DNA from 3 places in the Pseudomonas sp. ADAK13 genome. Region 1 is predicted to be linked to each of the others. Evidence: riboswitches for the same ligand, from Rfam matches in the RefSeq annotation. Region 1 holds a riboswitch; each other region holds the start of a gene.
The links. A riboswitch is a leader RNA that binds a small molecule or an ion and turns the genes downstream of it on or off. The one in region 1 is predicted to bind cobalamin.
Positions count from the first base shown of each region.

Region 2: another riboswitch for cobalamin. It lies ahead of cobO (cob(I)yrinic acid a,c-diamide adenosyltransferase); the one in region 1 lies ahead of HKK54_RS30820 (TonB-dependent receptor plug domain-containing protein).
Region 3: another riboswitch for cobalamin. It lies ahead of HKK54_RS24655 (CbtB domain-containing protein); the one in region 1 lies ahead of HKK54_RS30820 (TonB-dependent receptor plug domain-containing protein).

Region 1 is NZ_CP052860.1:6,668,685-6,672,966, forward strand. Features, by position in the region: gene HKK54_RS30805 (Y-family DNA polymerase) at 1-639, opposite strand, end outside; gene imuA (translesion DNA synthesis-associated protein ImuA) at 647-1,258, opposite strand; gene lexA (transcriptional repressor LexA) at 1,258-1,875, opposite strand; cobalamin riboswitch at 1,977-2,183, shown strand; gene HKK54_RS30820 (TonB-dependent receptor plug domain-containing protein) at 2,278-4,212, shown strand; gene HKK54_RS30825 ((2Fe-2S) ferredoxin domain-containing protein) at 4,212-4,282, shown strand, end outside.
Region 2 is NZ_CP052860.1:3,891,260-3,895,541, forward strand. Features, by position in the region: gene HKK54_RS18025 (C40 family peptidase) at 1-424, shown strand, start outside; gene HKK54_RS18030 (PQQ-dependent sugar dehydrogenase) at 475-1,788, opposite strand; cobalamin riboswitch at 1,888-2,124, shown strand; gene cobO (cob(I)yrinic acid a,c-diamide adenosyltransferase) at 2,205-2,816, shown strand; gene HKK54_RS18040 (cobyrinate a,c-diamide synthase) at 2,813-4,204, shown strand; gene bluB (5,6-dimethylbenzimidazole synthase) at 4,201-4,282, shown strand, end outside.
Region 3 is NZ_CP052860.1:5,332,722-5,337,003, forward strand. Features, by position in the region: gene cobM (precorrin-4 C(11)-methyltransferase) at 204-950, opposite strand; gene HKK54_RS24645 (cobalamin biosynthesis protein) at 1,033-1,425, opposite strand; gene HKK54_RS24650 (CbtA family protein) at 1,422-2,120, opposite strand; gene HKK54_RS24655 (CbtB domain-containing protein) at 2,132-2,320, opposite strand; cobalamin riboswitch at 2,418-2,632, opposite strand; gene fabF (beta-ketoacyl-ACP synthase II) at 2,669-3,937, opposite strand; gene HKK54_RS24665 (winged helix-turn-helix transcriptional regulator) at 4,050-4,282, shown strand, end outside.

The DNA of each region.
Region 1 (4,282 bases):
CAGCGCCGCGTCAAAGCGCCGGGCCAGGGTATGCCGGGGCAACGCCTGCACCTGGGCCAGGGTGCGCAAGCCCATGCGTGATAACGCGGTGGCGGCGTGCGGGTCGAGGCCGGCGCGGTCGATGGGGATGGGTGCCAGGGCGTGTTGCAGGCATGGGTCATCGGCCACGGCCAGGCCGTCGTAGGCATTCGCCAATATCCGCGCCGCCGCCGGGTTCGGTGCGGCGACGATGCGGTGACGAAACCCCAGTTCGGTCAGTTCCTTGCGCAAGCGCGCCTCAAGCTGCGGCCACGGACCGAACAGGCCCAGGCTCGATTCGATTTCGAACAGCAACGCCCGTGGGTAATACACGCTGACCTGGGAACTGAAACGGTAGGCCCAGGCGGCCAGAAACTGCTGCCAGTATTCGATCTGCGCCGGGTCGTATTCGGCGCAGGCAAACGCCTTGGTCAAGGCATGGGCTGCCGTCAGGGATTGGCCGGGGCGCAGGCCGAGTTTGCGTGCGGCGTCATTGACGGTTTGCAGCACCCGCCGCTGCGGCGTGCCGGCCAGCAGGGCCAACGGCTGATCCGGCTCGGGGCGCGAACGCAGCACCCCGTCCAGCGCCAATTGCGGGAAGACAATACACACCCAGCGCATGCCAACCTCAGTGCCCAAGCGCAATGGGCGCGGGATGGGCCAGGCCGCCCCGGCACTTGAGCACCCGCACCTGTGCCGGGCTGGCCTCCACCGCCAGGCGCAAGGCGGCCGGTGACGGGTTGATGGCCTCGTTCAAGGAGCGCCAGGCGAAGGCCAGGGTCTGGCCGGTTTCCGCCGCCACCTGCAAGCGGCGCAAGGCCCGGTCATCGGCCTTGCGCGGCCAGCACAGCACCGCGCCACAACTGCCGGAACGCAGGCATTGCTCCACCGCCCACAAGGCGTCGCGCTCATCGGCCTGGATCACCGAAAGCTGGCGCACATCCACCCCGGCGTTTTGCCAGGCGTGGGGGTACGGCGTGTAAGGCGGCGCCACCAGCACGATGCGCTCGCCAGCCGCTGACAAGCGCGCCAGGGTCGGCCACACCAGTTGCAACTCACCCACGCCCTCCTTCGCCATCAGGATTTCGCTCAACGCCGCTTCCGGCCAGCCGCCGCTGGGCAGCACCGCATCCAGGGCCGCAAGCCCGGTGGGATGCACGCTGGCAGGCGGCGCGGCGGGCCGGCCTTTCCAGACCCGGCCGCCATTGAACAGCGAGTCCAGTGCAACGACGGCGCCCATCAGCCTTGCCTCACCAAACCGCAAAACACCCCTTCGATGGCAAGGTCCTGATCAGGCCGCACCACGATGGGTTGATAGGCGGGGTTGCGCGGCAGCAGGCGCACGCGCTCGCCCACGTGTTCGAAACGCTTGATGGTGACTTCACCGTCCAGGCGCGCCACCACGATCTGCCCGTTCAAGGCCTCGGCACTGCGGCGCACGCCCACCAGGTCGCCATCGAGGATGCCGTCTTCGATCATCGAATCGCCCTGCACCCGCAGCAGGTAATCCGGGGTTTTCGCGAACAGGGCCGGGTCGAGCAGCAGGCGATTGTGAACCTCGGCATCGGCGCCGATGGGCAGGCCGGCGGCCACCCGGCCAAGCACCGGGATGTCCAGCAGCTCAGGCCGCGCCGGCTGATTGAGCAGGCGAATGCCACGGGCCTGGTTCGGGTTGACCTCGATAAAGCCGCCCTCGGTCAGCGCCACCACATGCTTGCGCGCCACACTGCGGGAGGCAAAGCCGAACGCCTCGGCGATCTCGGCGAGGCTGGGGGACTGGCCTTGCTGCGCGATGCGGTCGCGGATAAAGGTCAGGATGGCGGTACGGCGGGGCGTTAAGTTCGTCATGGAGTACATTTGTACTCCTGTGGGAAATTTCCTGCAATATCCGTCAGTCGCTTCCCACTCCGCCACTGGAAAAGCCCGCGCCAAGTTGACGAACGGTCTTCCGAATGTTCAGATGCCGGCCTGTTTCAGGTGCCTCATGCCGCCGTGCATGGGGTGAAACGGGAAACCGGTGCCGCTCTTTCCGAGCCAGTCCGGTGCTGCCCCCGCAACGGTAGACGCGTGATCCCTTCGACACACCACTGTGGCCCGCGCGCCATGGGAAGGTGAAGGTGTCCATACGCGTGAGCCCGGAGACCGGCCTGGAATTCTGTTTGGCAAAATCCTGCGGTGGGCGGGCATGGGCCGGTATTGGCGTGTGCTCGGTGCCTACTCGTGCGTGCTTTTCGCGAAAGATACTTTTCCGAGAAGACTATGATTCGACCTTTCAAGACTCCCGTGCCCAGCCTGTTGTTCGGCTGCCTGTTCAGCCCCCTGCTGCTGGCCGACGACAACCCCCTCGAACTCAAGCCACTCAACGTTTCCGCGCCGTCGGTGGAGTCCACCACCGTGGCCGACATGGCCCAGTACGGCAGCAAGGTCGAGATCGTCACCCGCGAACAGATTGAACGCGCCGGCCCCGCTGCCGATGTCTCGCGCGTGATGCAGATGTTCATTCCCGGCCTGTACGTGGCGCCCAAGAACGGCCCGTTCGACTACGGCACCTATTCCCTGCTGGGCGGGCGCAACGATGACACGTTGATCCTGCTGGACGGCGTGCGCCTGAACAACCGGCTGTACGGCGGCCTGTACCTGGACACCCTGCCCGCCAACGCCATCGAGCGCATCGAAGTGCTCAAGGGCGGCCAGAGCCTGCTGTTCGGCACTCAGGCGGTGTCGGGGGTGATCAATATCGTCACCCGCAGCCCGCAAACCCGCGAGGCGTCCGGCGAAGTGAACCTGGGCGCGGACACCTTCGGCGGCACCACCGGCGATGCCCGGGTCGAGAAGATTTTCAACAACGGGTTTGGCGACCTCGGCTTGCTGGCCTACGTCAGCCGCAACGTCTCCGAGGGCTACCAGCCGTTTCGCAACCGCGACCTGAAAAACGTCACCGACAAAAAGCGCTCCTACGAAGTCACCACCTTTGGCACCAAGGCGATCCAGTCGTTTGGCGATGACACGCGCCTGGAGCTGTTTTACCAGTACGCCGACGCCAACCTGGATTTCGCCCGTCCTGTGGACAACCGCAAGACCACCAACGACCGCGTGCAACAGATCGCCACGGCGACCTTCGAGCAAAGCCTCAACGAGCGCCTGAGCTACTTCGTCAAAGGCCATATCAACGACTGGGACACACGCTACACCCGCATCAACAATGTCGAAGGCGGCGGCACCGTGGTCAAGAATCACGACGACTACTGGGGCTTCACCGACTGGGGCGTGCAGGCCGAAGGCAAGGCCATATTGCCGGGCGAGCACGTGCTGGTATTCGGTTCCGACAACCAGTGGTTCAAGGGCCAGGACGATGTATTGATCATCGACGACAACAAGGCCCAGGCCCACGCGCTGTACACCCAACTGCGGCCGAACATCGAGGCCCTGCCGAACTGGCACCCGAGCATCGGCGTACGCCACGAAGCCATGAGCGGCGGCGACAGCGCCACCGTCGGCATGCTCACTTCGCTCTATGATCTCAACGACAACTGGGCCCTGCGCGGCCAATACGGCACCGCCTACAAGCTGCCGAACGCCGAGCAACTGTTCGTCAACGAAGACGATGAAAAAGGCAATCGCAACCTCAAGCCCGAGAAGAGCCGCAACGCCGAGCTGGGCGTCGACTACAAGGGCAGCCTGTTTGCCCGGGACTTCAGCGCCAGTGTCACGCTGTTCAAACGCAAGATCACCGACCTGATCACCCAGGACGATATCCAGTGGGTCAACGGCCAGGGCCAGATCCAGATGCGCGGTTTCGAGGCCGACGCCACGCTGCAACTCAACGCGCAATGGAGCGTGCAGGCCGACATGACCCGCAACCTCACCGAGTCCCGTGCCGGGGTCACCATCAACGACATCCCCGGGTTCTTCGCCCGCTCGCGGGTCGGCTATGAATCGGTGGATCGTATGTGGGGCGCCGGCACGGCCGTGCGCTACATCGGCGATATCGTCAGCTCGAAAAAGGTCGAGTACGGCAACTACACCGTGGTCGACGCCGACGCCTATCGCTACCTCGACAACGCCCACCAGCACCGCGTCAGCCTGCTGGTAGAGAACCTGCTGGACCGCGACTACGTCACCAGCCGCGCCAGCAACGTCGACAACCTCGGACGGCCGTTCACCTCCGAAGTCCGCTACACGTACCGCTTCTGATGAGTACGCCGGTGGAAACTCACCCGGACTGGTCCCACGTACCTGACCACGCCCGTCACGTGTTCCTGTG
Region 2 (4,282 bases), 2.8 Mb from region 1:
CACCCAAAGTTTCTCGCCGGCAGCCGAAGACGTGCTCTTTCGTGCGCTGGGCCTGGTGGGCACGCCTTATCGCTGGGGCGGCAACACGCCGGACTCGGGGTTTGATTGCAGTGGCCTGATCGGTTTTGTCTACCGCGATGCGGCCGGCATCTCTCTGCCACGCACCACGCGCGAGCTGATTGTGATGCGCGCCCAGGACGTGAGCGAAAACAACCTGCAAACCGGTGACCTGATCTTCTTCGCCACCGGTGGCGGTTCGCAGGTCAGCCATGCCGGGATCTACGTGGGGGAAGGGCGCTTTGTGCATGCGCCGCAAACCGGCGGTACGGTGAAGCTGGACACGCTGTCCAAGGCCTATTGGCAGAACGCCTACCTGAGTGCCAAGCGCGTGTTGCCGGCCGAGCACCTCGCGCGTAATCCATAAGCAAAAACAACTGTGGGAGCCTAGGCTCCCACAGTGCTTTTCAGGGTTGGCTATTTAGCCGCCGACACCCGCCATACCTTGTTCCCCACATCATCCGCCACCAGCAAATCCCCTTGTTTGTCGATCACCACACCGACCGGACGGCCCATGGCTTTCTCATCACTGTTGAGGAACCCGGTCAGCACATCCACCGGCTGGCCTTTGGGCTTGCCTGCCTCAAACGGCACGAAGATCACCTTGTAGCCACTGTGGGGCTTGCGGTTCCACGAACCATGCTGGCCGATAAATGCGCCATTGCTGAACTGCACCGGTAACGTGTTGCCATCGGCAAAGGTCAGCCCCAGGGACGCCGTGTGCGGGCCCACCGCATAGTCCGGTGCGATCGCCTTGGCCACCAGGTCCGGGTTCTGTGGTGTCACCCGCACATCCACGTGCTGCCCGTAGTAGCTGAACGGCCACCCGTAAAAAGCCCCGTCCTTGACCGACGTGATGTAGTCCGGCACCAGGTCGCTGCCGATTTCATCGCGCTCGTTGACGGCCGTCCACAGCTTGCCGCTTTGTGGTTCCCAGGCCATGCCGTTGGGGTTGCGCAGGCCTGAGGCGAAGATGCGGTGCTGGCCGGTGGCCCGGTCCACTTCCCAGATCGCGGCGCGCCCCTGTTCCGCTTCCAGGCCGTTTTCGCCGACGTTGCTGTTGGAGCCCACGCTCACGTACAGCTTGCTGCCGTCCTTGCTGGCGACCACGTTCTTGGTCCAATGGTGGTTAATGCTGCCACCCGGCAAGTCGACCACCGGGGTGCCGGCTGCCTTGATCGAGGTTTCGCCTGGCTGGTAAGGGAAGCGCAGCAATTTGTCCGAGTCGGCGACATACAGGTCGTTGCCCACCAGGGTCATGCCGAACGGCGAGTTCAGGTTCTCCAGGAACACCGTGCGGGTTTCGGCCACGCCATCGTGGTCGGCGTCCCGCAGCAGGGTGATGCGGTTCGGGCTGGGGACGGCGGCGCCGGCGCGGCCCATGACTTTCTCCATCACCCAGCCACGAATGCCCTTGGAATCATCCGGCTTGGGTGGCGCATTGGTTTCAGCCACCAGCACGTCGCCATTGGGCAGCACATACAGCCAGCGCGGATGATCCAGGCCTTCGGCAAACGCTGCCACCTGGGTGCCCGCCGCCGGGGTCGGCTTGGTGCCATCGGGCCAGCCGATCGCCGGCGCGATGTTCACCGTGGGAATCAGGGTTTTATTCGGTTCCGGCAGCTTGGGCGACGGTCCGGTGCCGTCGGACACTTGCAGGGTAGAGCTTTCACCACAGGCGGCGAGGGTGCCGGCGACCATGATCAGTAGGGCAAGTCGGGTCTTGTGCATGGTTTTCTCCTTAATACCTGTAGTGGTAGAGGTGCACGCCGGCCCGATGGTTCACGCGCGTGTCCGGCTTTAATTGACGCTCCACCCCCAACCCACTAACCTTCGCGGCTTGTTTCAGGTGCTCTGTGGCGTACGCGCCGACTGAGTGAAACAGGGAAGCCGGTGAGTGAGCGTACTTTTCTACAGTGCAGCCACGATCCCGGCGCTGCCCCCGCAACGGTAAATGAGTCAAGACGGTGCCTTAAGCCACTGTATCGCCCGCGATATGGGAAGGCGCGCCCTCGGCATTGCATGTCACTCATGAGCCCGGAGACCGGCCTGATCCATCCAACAGCATCACGGTGGGCGATGCTTGGCTGTCTGTATGTGTCTTTTTCCTGCCCGCCGTTTTTGTCCAGCCCCAACGGAGAGCTGCCATGACTGAATCCCCCGATCGTGACGAACGCCACCTGGCGCGCATGCTGCGCAAAAAAGCCGTAATTGACGAGCGCATTGCCAATTCACCGAACGAGTGTGGATTGCTGCTGGTGCTCACCGGCAACGGCAAAGGCAAGAGCAGCTCGGCCTTTGGCATGCTGGCCCGGGCCATGGGCCACGGCATGCAGTGCGGCGTGGTGCAGTTCATCAAGGGCCGCAACAGCACCGGCGAAGAACTGTTCTTCCGCCGTTTCCCCGAGCAGGTGCGCTTCCACGTGATGGGCGAAGGCTTTACCTGGGAAACTCAGGACCGCGCGCGGGACATCGTTGCCGCCGAAGCCGCCTGGGCGGTCTCCCGGGAAATGCTGCAAAACCCGGCCATCGGCCTGGTGGTGCTGGATGAGCTGAACATTGCCCTCAAGCACGGCTACCTCGACCTGGACCAGGTGCTCAGCGACCTGCAGGCCCGCCCGCCCATGCAACACGTGCTGGTGACCGGCCGTGGTGCCAAACCCGAATTGATCGAAATGGCCGACACCGTGACGGAAATGGGCATGCTCAAGCACGCCTTCCAGGCCGGTATCAAGGCACAGAAAGGCATCGAACTTTGAATCAGCCCCGTCACTGTCCTGCTGTCCTGATCGCCGCACCGGCGTCTGGCCAGGGCAAAACCACCGTCACCGCCGCGCTCGCCCGCTTGCACCGCAACCTGGGGCGCAAGGTGCGAGTGTTCAAATGCGGCCCGGACTTTCTCGACCCGATGATCCACGAGCGCGCCAGTGGTGCGCCGGTCTACCAATTGGACATGTGGATGGTCGGTGAGCAGGAAAGTCGCCGTTTGCTGTGGGAAGCGGCGGGGGAGGCCGACCTGATCCTGATCGAAGGCGTGATGGGCCTGTTCGACGGCACGCCGTCCAGTGCCGACCTGGCGCGCCACTTTGGCGTGCCGGTGCTGGCGGTGATCGACGGCACGGCCATGGCCCAGACTTTCGGCGCCCTGGCGTTGGGCCTGGCGCGCTACCAGCCGGACTTGCCGTTTGCCGGCGTGCTGGCCAACCGCGTCGGCACCCTGCGCCATGCGCAATTGCTTGAAGGCAGCCTCACCGAAGGCCTGCGCTGGTACGGCGCGCTGTCCCGGGAAACCGGCATTGAGTTGCCCAGCCGCCACCTTGGCCTGGTGCAGGCCAGCGAATTGAACGACCTCGACCTGCGCCTCGATGCCGCCGCCCAGGCCCTGGGCAGCAGCTGCGAGGTAGCGCTGCCACCGCCGGTGGAATTCGCCGCGCCCGAGGTGATCGAGGCCCAACCGTTGCTGGCCGGCGTGCGTATTGCCGTGGCGCGCGACGAAGCGTTTGCCTTTACCTACGGCGCCAGCCTCGACCTGCTGCGGGCGATGGGCGCCGAGCTGCGTTTCTTCTCGCCGATTCGTGACCGCGCATTGCCTGAAGCTGACAGCCTGTACCTGCCCGGCGGTTACCCGGAATTGCATCACCAGGCGTTGTCGGAAAATACCGCGATGCTCGACGCCATCCGTGCCCACCACGCCGCTGGCAAGCCATTGCTGGCCGAATGCGGCGGCATGCTCTATTTGCTGGACTCGCTCACCGATGTCGACGGTACCCGAGCTGAACTGGTCGGCTTGCTCCAGGGCGATGCTGTCATGCAAAAACGCCTGGCAGCGTTGGCCCTGCAAAACGTCGAACTGCCCGAAGGCCTGTTGCGCGGCCACACCTACCATCATTCGCTGACCAGCACCGAGTGGCAGCCGATTGCCCGGGGCCTGAGCCCGAATGGCGGGCGCGGCGCCGAGGCGGTTTACCGTCAGGGCCGGATGACGGCGTCCTACGTGCACTTTTATTTCCCGTCCAACCCGGTGGCGGTGGCTGCCTTGTTTGCGCCGGACCATCAGACTGCCATCGCAGGCAAGCCAGCTCCCACACTTGACCGAGTTGAAACGCAATCCAATGTGGGAGCGGGCTTGCTCGCGAAGAGGCCATGACTGACAACGCCTTTCCCGAAGCCGACCGCGAAGCCGTTTACCGCGCCATCGCCGAACGCCGCGACATGCGTCACTTCA
Region 3 (4,282 bases), 1.3 Mb from region 1:
TTCACTGCGGACATAAAAAACGGCGCCCCGTGAGCGCCGTTTTTTTATGCTTGTTATTCAGTTTGTTACACAATCTTCTTAACGAAGAAGATCAAGTGTGGGAGCGGGCTTGCTCGCGAACGCGGTGGATCAGTCGACACCTATATTGACTGGCCCGACGCATTCGCGAGCAAGCCCGCTCCCACATTTGGTTCTATGCTCCTTCAGGGGCGGTAGAGGTGGGCATGGCCGGCGCGATACAGCGAGGACTCGCTGAAGCTGTCACTGGCCAGCACCCGGCCTACCAGAATCAGCGCCGTACGCCGAAAGCCCTTGGCCGCGACTTTCCCGGCAATATCGGCCAGGGTGCCGACAGCCCAATCCTGATCCGGCCAGGTCGCCCGATGCACCACGGCAATCGGGCAGTCCGCGCCATAGTGAGGCAACAACTCAGCCACGATCTTCTCCAGGTGATTCACGCCCAGGTGGATCGCCATCGTCGTGCCATGCTGCGCCAGGCTGGCGAACGCTTCACCTGCCGGCATTGCGGTCTTGTCGGCATAACGCGTCAGGATCACGCTTTGAGCGATGTCCGGCAGCGTCAGCTCAGCCTCCAGCAACGCCGCACAGGCCGCCACGGCCGTCACCCCGGGAATGATCTGGAACGCAATCCCCAGCTCGCGCAACACGCGAATCTGCTCGCCGATCGCCCCATACAGACTCGGATCCCCGGAATGCACCCGCGCCACATCCTGGCCTTTTCCGTGGGCGGTCTTGATCAGCTCGATGATCTGCTCCAGATGCAATTCAGCGCTGTTGACCACGACTTCCGCCTGATGGCCCTCAAGCACCGCCGCCGGAACCAGCGAACCGGCATAGATGATCACCGGGCAACTGCGAATCAGCCGCTGGCCCTTGACGGTAATCAGTTCCGGGTCGCCTGGACCTGCGCCGATGAAAAAGACAGTCATGGATATGTTCCTGTGAAAAAAGCACGCGAGCAGGGCTTCAGATGAAGAATGCTCATGATGGAAGCTGATGATTATCGGGAATTCAGCCGGCGCAAGCCAATGCAAAGGTGGCCTGGGCGGTTTTTTGGCGGGTGACCAATAAGGTGGCGGGGCGTCGGGACAGCTGTTCAGCCAACGCCAAGGCAGCACTTTCGGCGATGCCGTAGCAGCCGGTATGGGCAAATACAGTCTCTGACTTATGGCTCAATCGATCTTCGTAAGGCACCAGTTGCGCCGCACTGAAAAACGTCAAAGGCAGTTCCAGCGCCTGGGCGAGTGCGAGCAGCCCCGGCTCATCCTGCTTGCGATCAAGACTGGCCAGCGCGGTAATTCGCTGGCGCTCAATGCCACCCTCGGCAAGGGCGGCATTGAACAGGTCGAGCAGGGCGTCGACAGGACAACCCCGCTGGCAACCCAGGCCAACTGCCAGGATCATGCCGCGTACTGATCATCACGGTTACGGCGGAACAACCAGGCACTGATCAGGCCCAGCGCCAGCCAGAAGGCCACGTTGGTCAGTTGCGAGGCAATCTTGAACTGAGCTTCCAGGGCTTCCGGCGCCAGCATCGAGTGGACTTCCGGCTGTGGCGCGCCGATCACGTGGGGCACCGCCAGGATCGCCACGCCCAGCACTTTCAGCAGCCAGTTGCGACCAAACACGATCAGCGCGATACCGGCCGCGGTGGAGGCCGCAGTGCCGATCCACCAGATTTGCCGTTGTGCCAGGTCTGCCGCAGCGGTACCCGGCAGTTCAGGCGGCAAACCGAGGGTTGGCGCCAGCACGAACGTGGCGTAACCGGCCAGGCCCCAAAGCAGGCCTTGAGCCGTGCGGGTCGGGGCGCGCAGGGTGTACAGGCCGGCAAGCATCAGGGCAAAACCTACCGCGACCACCAAATTGCCGCCCGTGGTAGACAGCACGCGCTGCCAGCCGTCTTCCGGCTCCCAGGCTTCGGCGTCGTGGGTGTGAGCGGCAGCGCCGGCGTGTTCATGCACTTCGGTAGCGGCCGGGGCGTTTTCGTAGGTTTCCGCCTGCAAAATCAGCGGGGCGACCCAAAAGCTTTGCAGCAACGTCAGCAACAAGGCGGCCAGAAGACCGGTGAAACCTGCGGTTTGAGCGATACGCTTGATCATGTCGGCAGGTCTCAGTGGCACGGGAACGCAGCGCTGTGGCGGGTATCGTGGGCGGCGTTGTGCACCGCTTCGATGTGCGAGAAACCGGCGAAATACACCAGGCACGCGCCAAGAATCGACGCACCGATGGCGGCGGTCAGGCGTTGGCTCAAAGTGGCAGTGGTGCTGGCGGTAGAGGCAGTGCTGCTGATGATCGACATGGCGCGTCCCTTCTGGGTTTCAGGGTGACACGAGCGCATGAAAACCCCGCGAGCCAGGCACGCAGGGTTCCGAACAGCGCCCGCCCACCGCGGGTTTGTTATCTGATTTTTTCGGGCCGGTCTCCGGGCTTGCGAGGGGCCTGGGCCTTAAAACATCACCTTCCCATGCCGTACAGGCACAGTGGATTTGATGTTTCACTCGCTTACCGTTGCGGGGGCAGCACCGGACTCGTCACGCCCTTGAGTAAGGGCACATGACTCACCGGTTTCCCGTTTCACCCTGTGAAGGGCACCCGAAACAAGATGTGTAGGAGAGCATGGGCGGGCGATGGGCGTCAAATCGCCGGTTTACTGCCAGCGCTTGAACAGCACACTGGCATTCACGCCACCAAACCCGAACCCGTTGGAAATCGCGTATTCAATCGGCAGCGGCCGGGCCTGGCCACGCACCAGATTCAGCCCGGCGGCGGCCGGGTCCGGGTTGTCCAGGTTGAGGGTGGCCGGGGCTATCTGGTCACGCAGGGCAAGCACGGTGAAGATCGCTTCAATCCCGCCCGCAGCGCCCAACAGATGGCCGGTCGCCGATTTTGTGGCACTGATAGCGACACTCGAATCGGCGCCGAACAGCGTATTGATCGCCGCCAGCTCACCGTTGTCGCCGACAGGTGTGGAGGTGGCATGGGCGTTCAAATGCTGGATCTGTGCCGGGGTGATCCCCGCTTGGGCAATCGCCGCCTCCATTGCACGACGTGCGCCGGAGCCGTCTTCGGGCCCTGAAGTCATGTGATAGGCATCGGCACTGGTGCCGTATCCCACCAGCTCCGCAATCGGCGTCGCGCCCCGGGCCAGCGCATGCTCCAGTTCTTCGATCACCAGTAACCCGGCACCTTCGCCCATCACAAACCCGTCGCGGCCTTGATCAAATGGGCGGGAAGCGAGCGCCGGCGTGTCGTTGTAATCGCTGGACAGCGCCCGCGCCGCGGCAAAGCCGCCCAGGCTGACGCGGTGGATGCAAGCTTCGGCGCCGCCACACACGGCGATGTCGATTTCGCCGGCGCGGATCATGCGCGCGGCATCACCAATGGCTTGTACGCCGGCGGCGCACGCGGTGACGGGGGAGCCAAGCGGGCCTTTCAGCTGATGCTGGATCGACACATGCCCGGCGGCCATGTTGCCGAGGAATGACGGGATCGTGAACGGCGACAGGCGGCGCGGCCCTTTGCTGTCAGCGGTGCGCACCGCCTCGGCAATCGCCGGGAAACCACCGACGCCGGAAGCAATAATCGTCGCGGTGCGTTCTTGCTGGGATGCGGTTTGCGGCGCCCAGCCCGCCTGCGCCAGGGCTTCCTGCGCTGCGGCGAGGGCGAACACGATGAACCGATCCATCTTGCGTTGCTCTTTGGCGGGGATCACGCTGTCGGAGTCAAACCCGGCGTGCGGGTCCTGATCCCGGCCCAGCACCTGGCCGCCAATGCTGATTGCCAAGTCACCGACCAAGGCCTCGGGTAGCCTGCGGATCCCGGATTCACCTGCCAACAGGCGTTTCCAGGTCTGCTCCACGCCGGTTGCCAGCGGGGTGACTGCACCCATGCCGGTCACAACAATTCGCTTATTCATGATCGCTTAGCTCCGCCATTTCAGTTTGGTAGCAATGCTGCGACGAAACTATCATTATGAAAGTAACATCGAACAGCTTAAATTTTCGGGGCCGCCCCACAGAGGAACTGCAATGCAACGTAAGTCACTGGTAAATGCCGAATGCCCGGTAGCCCGTGGAGTGGAAAGGGTAGGCGAGTGGTGGAGCATCCTGATCATGCGCGATGCGCTGCAAGGCTTGCGGCGCTTTGACGAGTTCTCCCAGAGCCTGGAGATTGCCCCCAACATGCTCACGCGCCGGCTTAACAGCCTGGTGGATGCCGGCCTGCTGGAGCGCCGGCAATACAGCGAGCGGCCGCCGCGTTT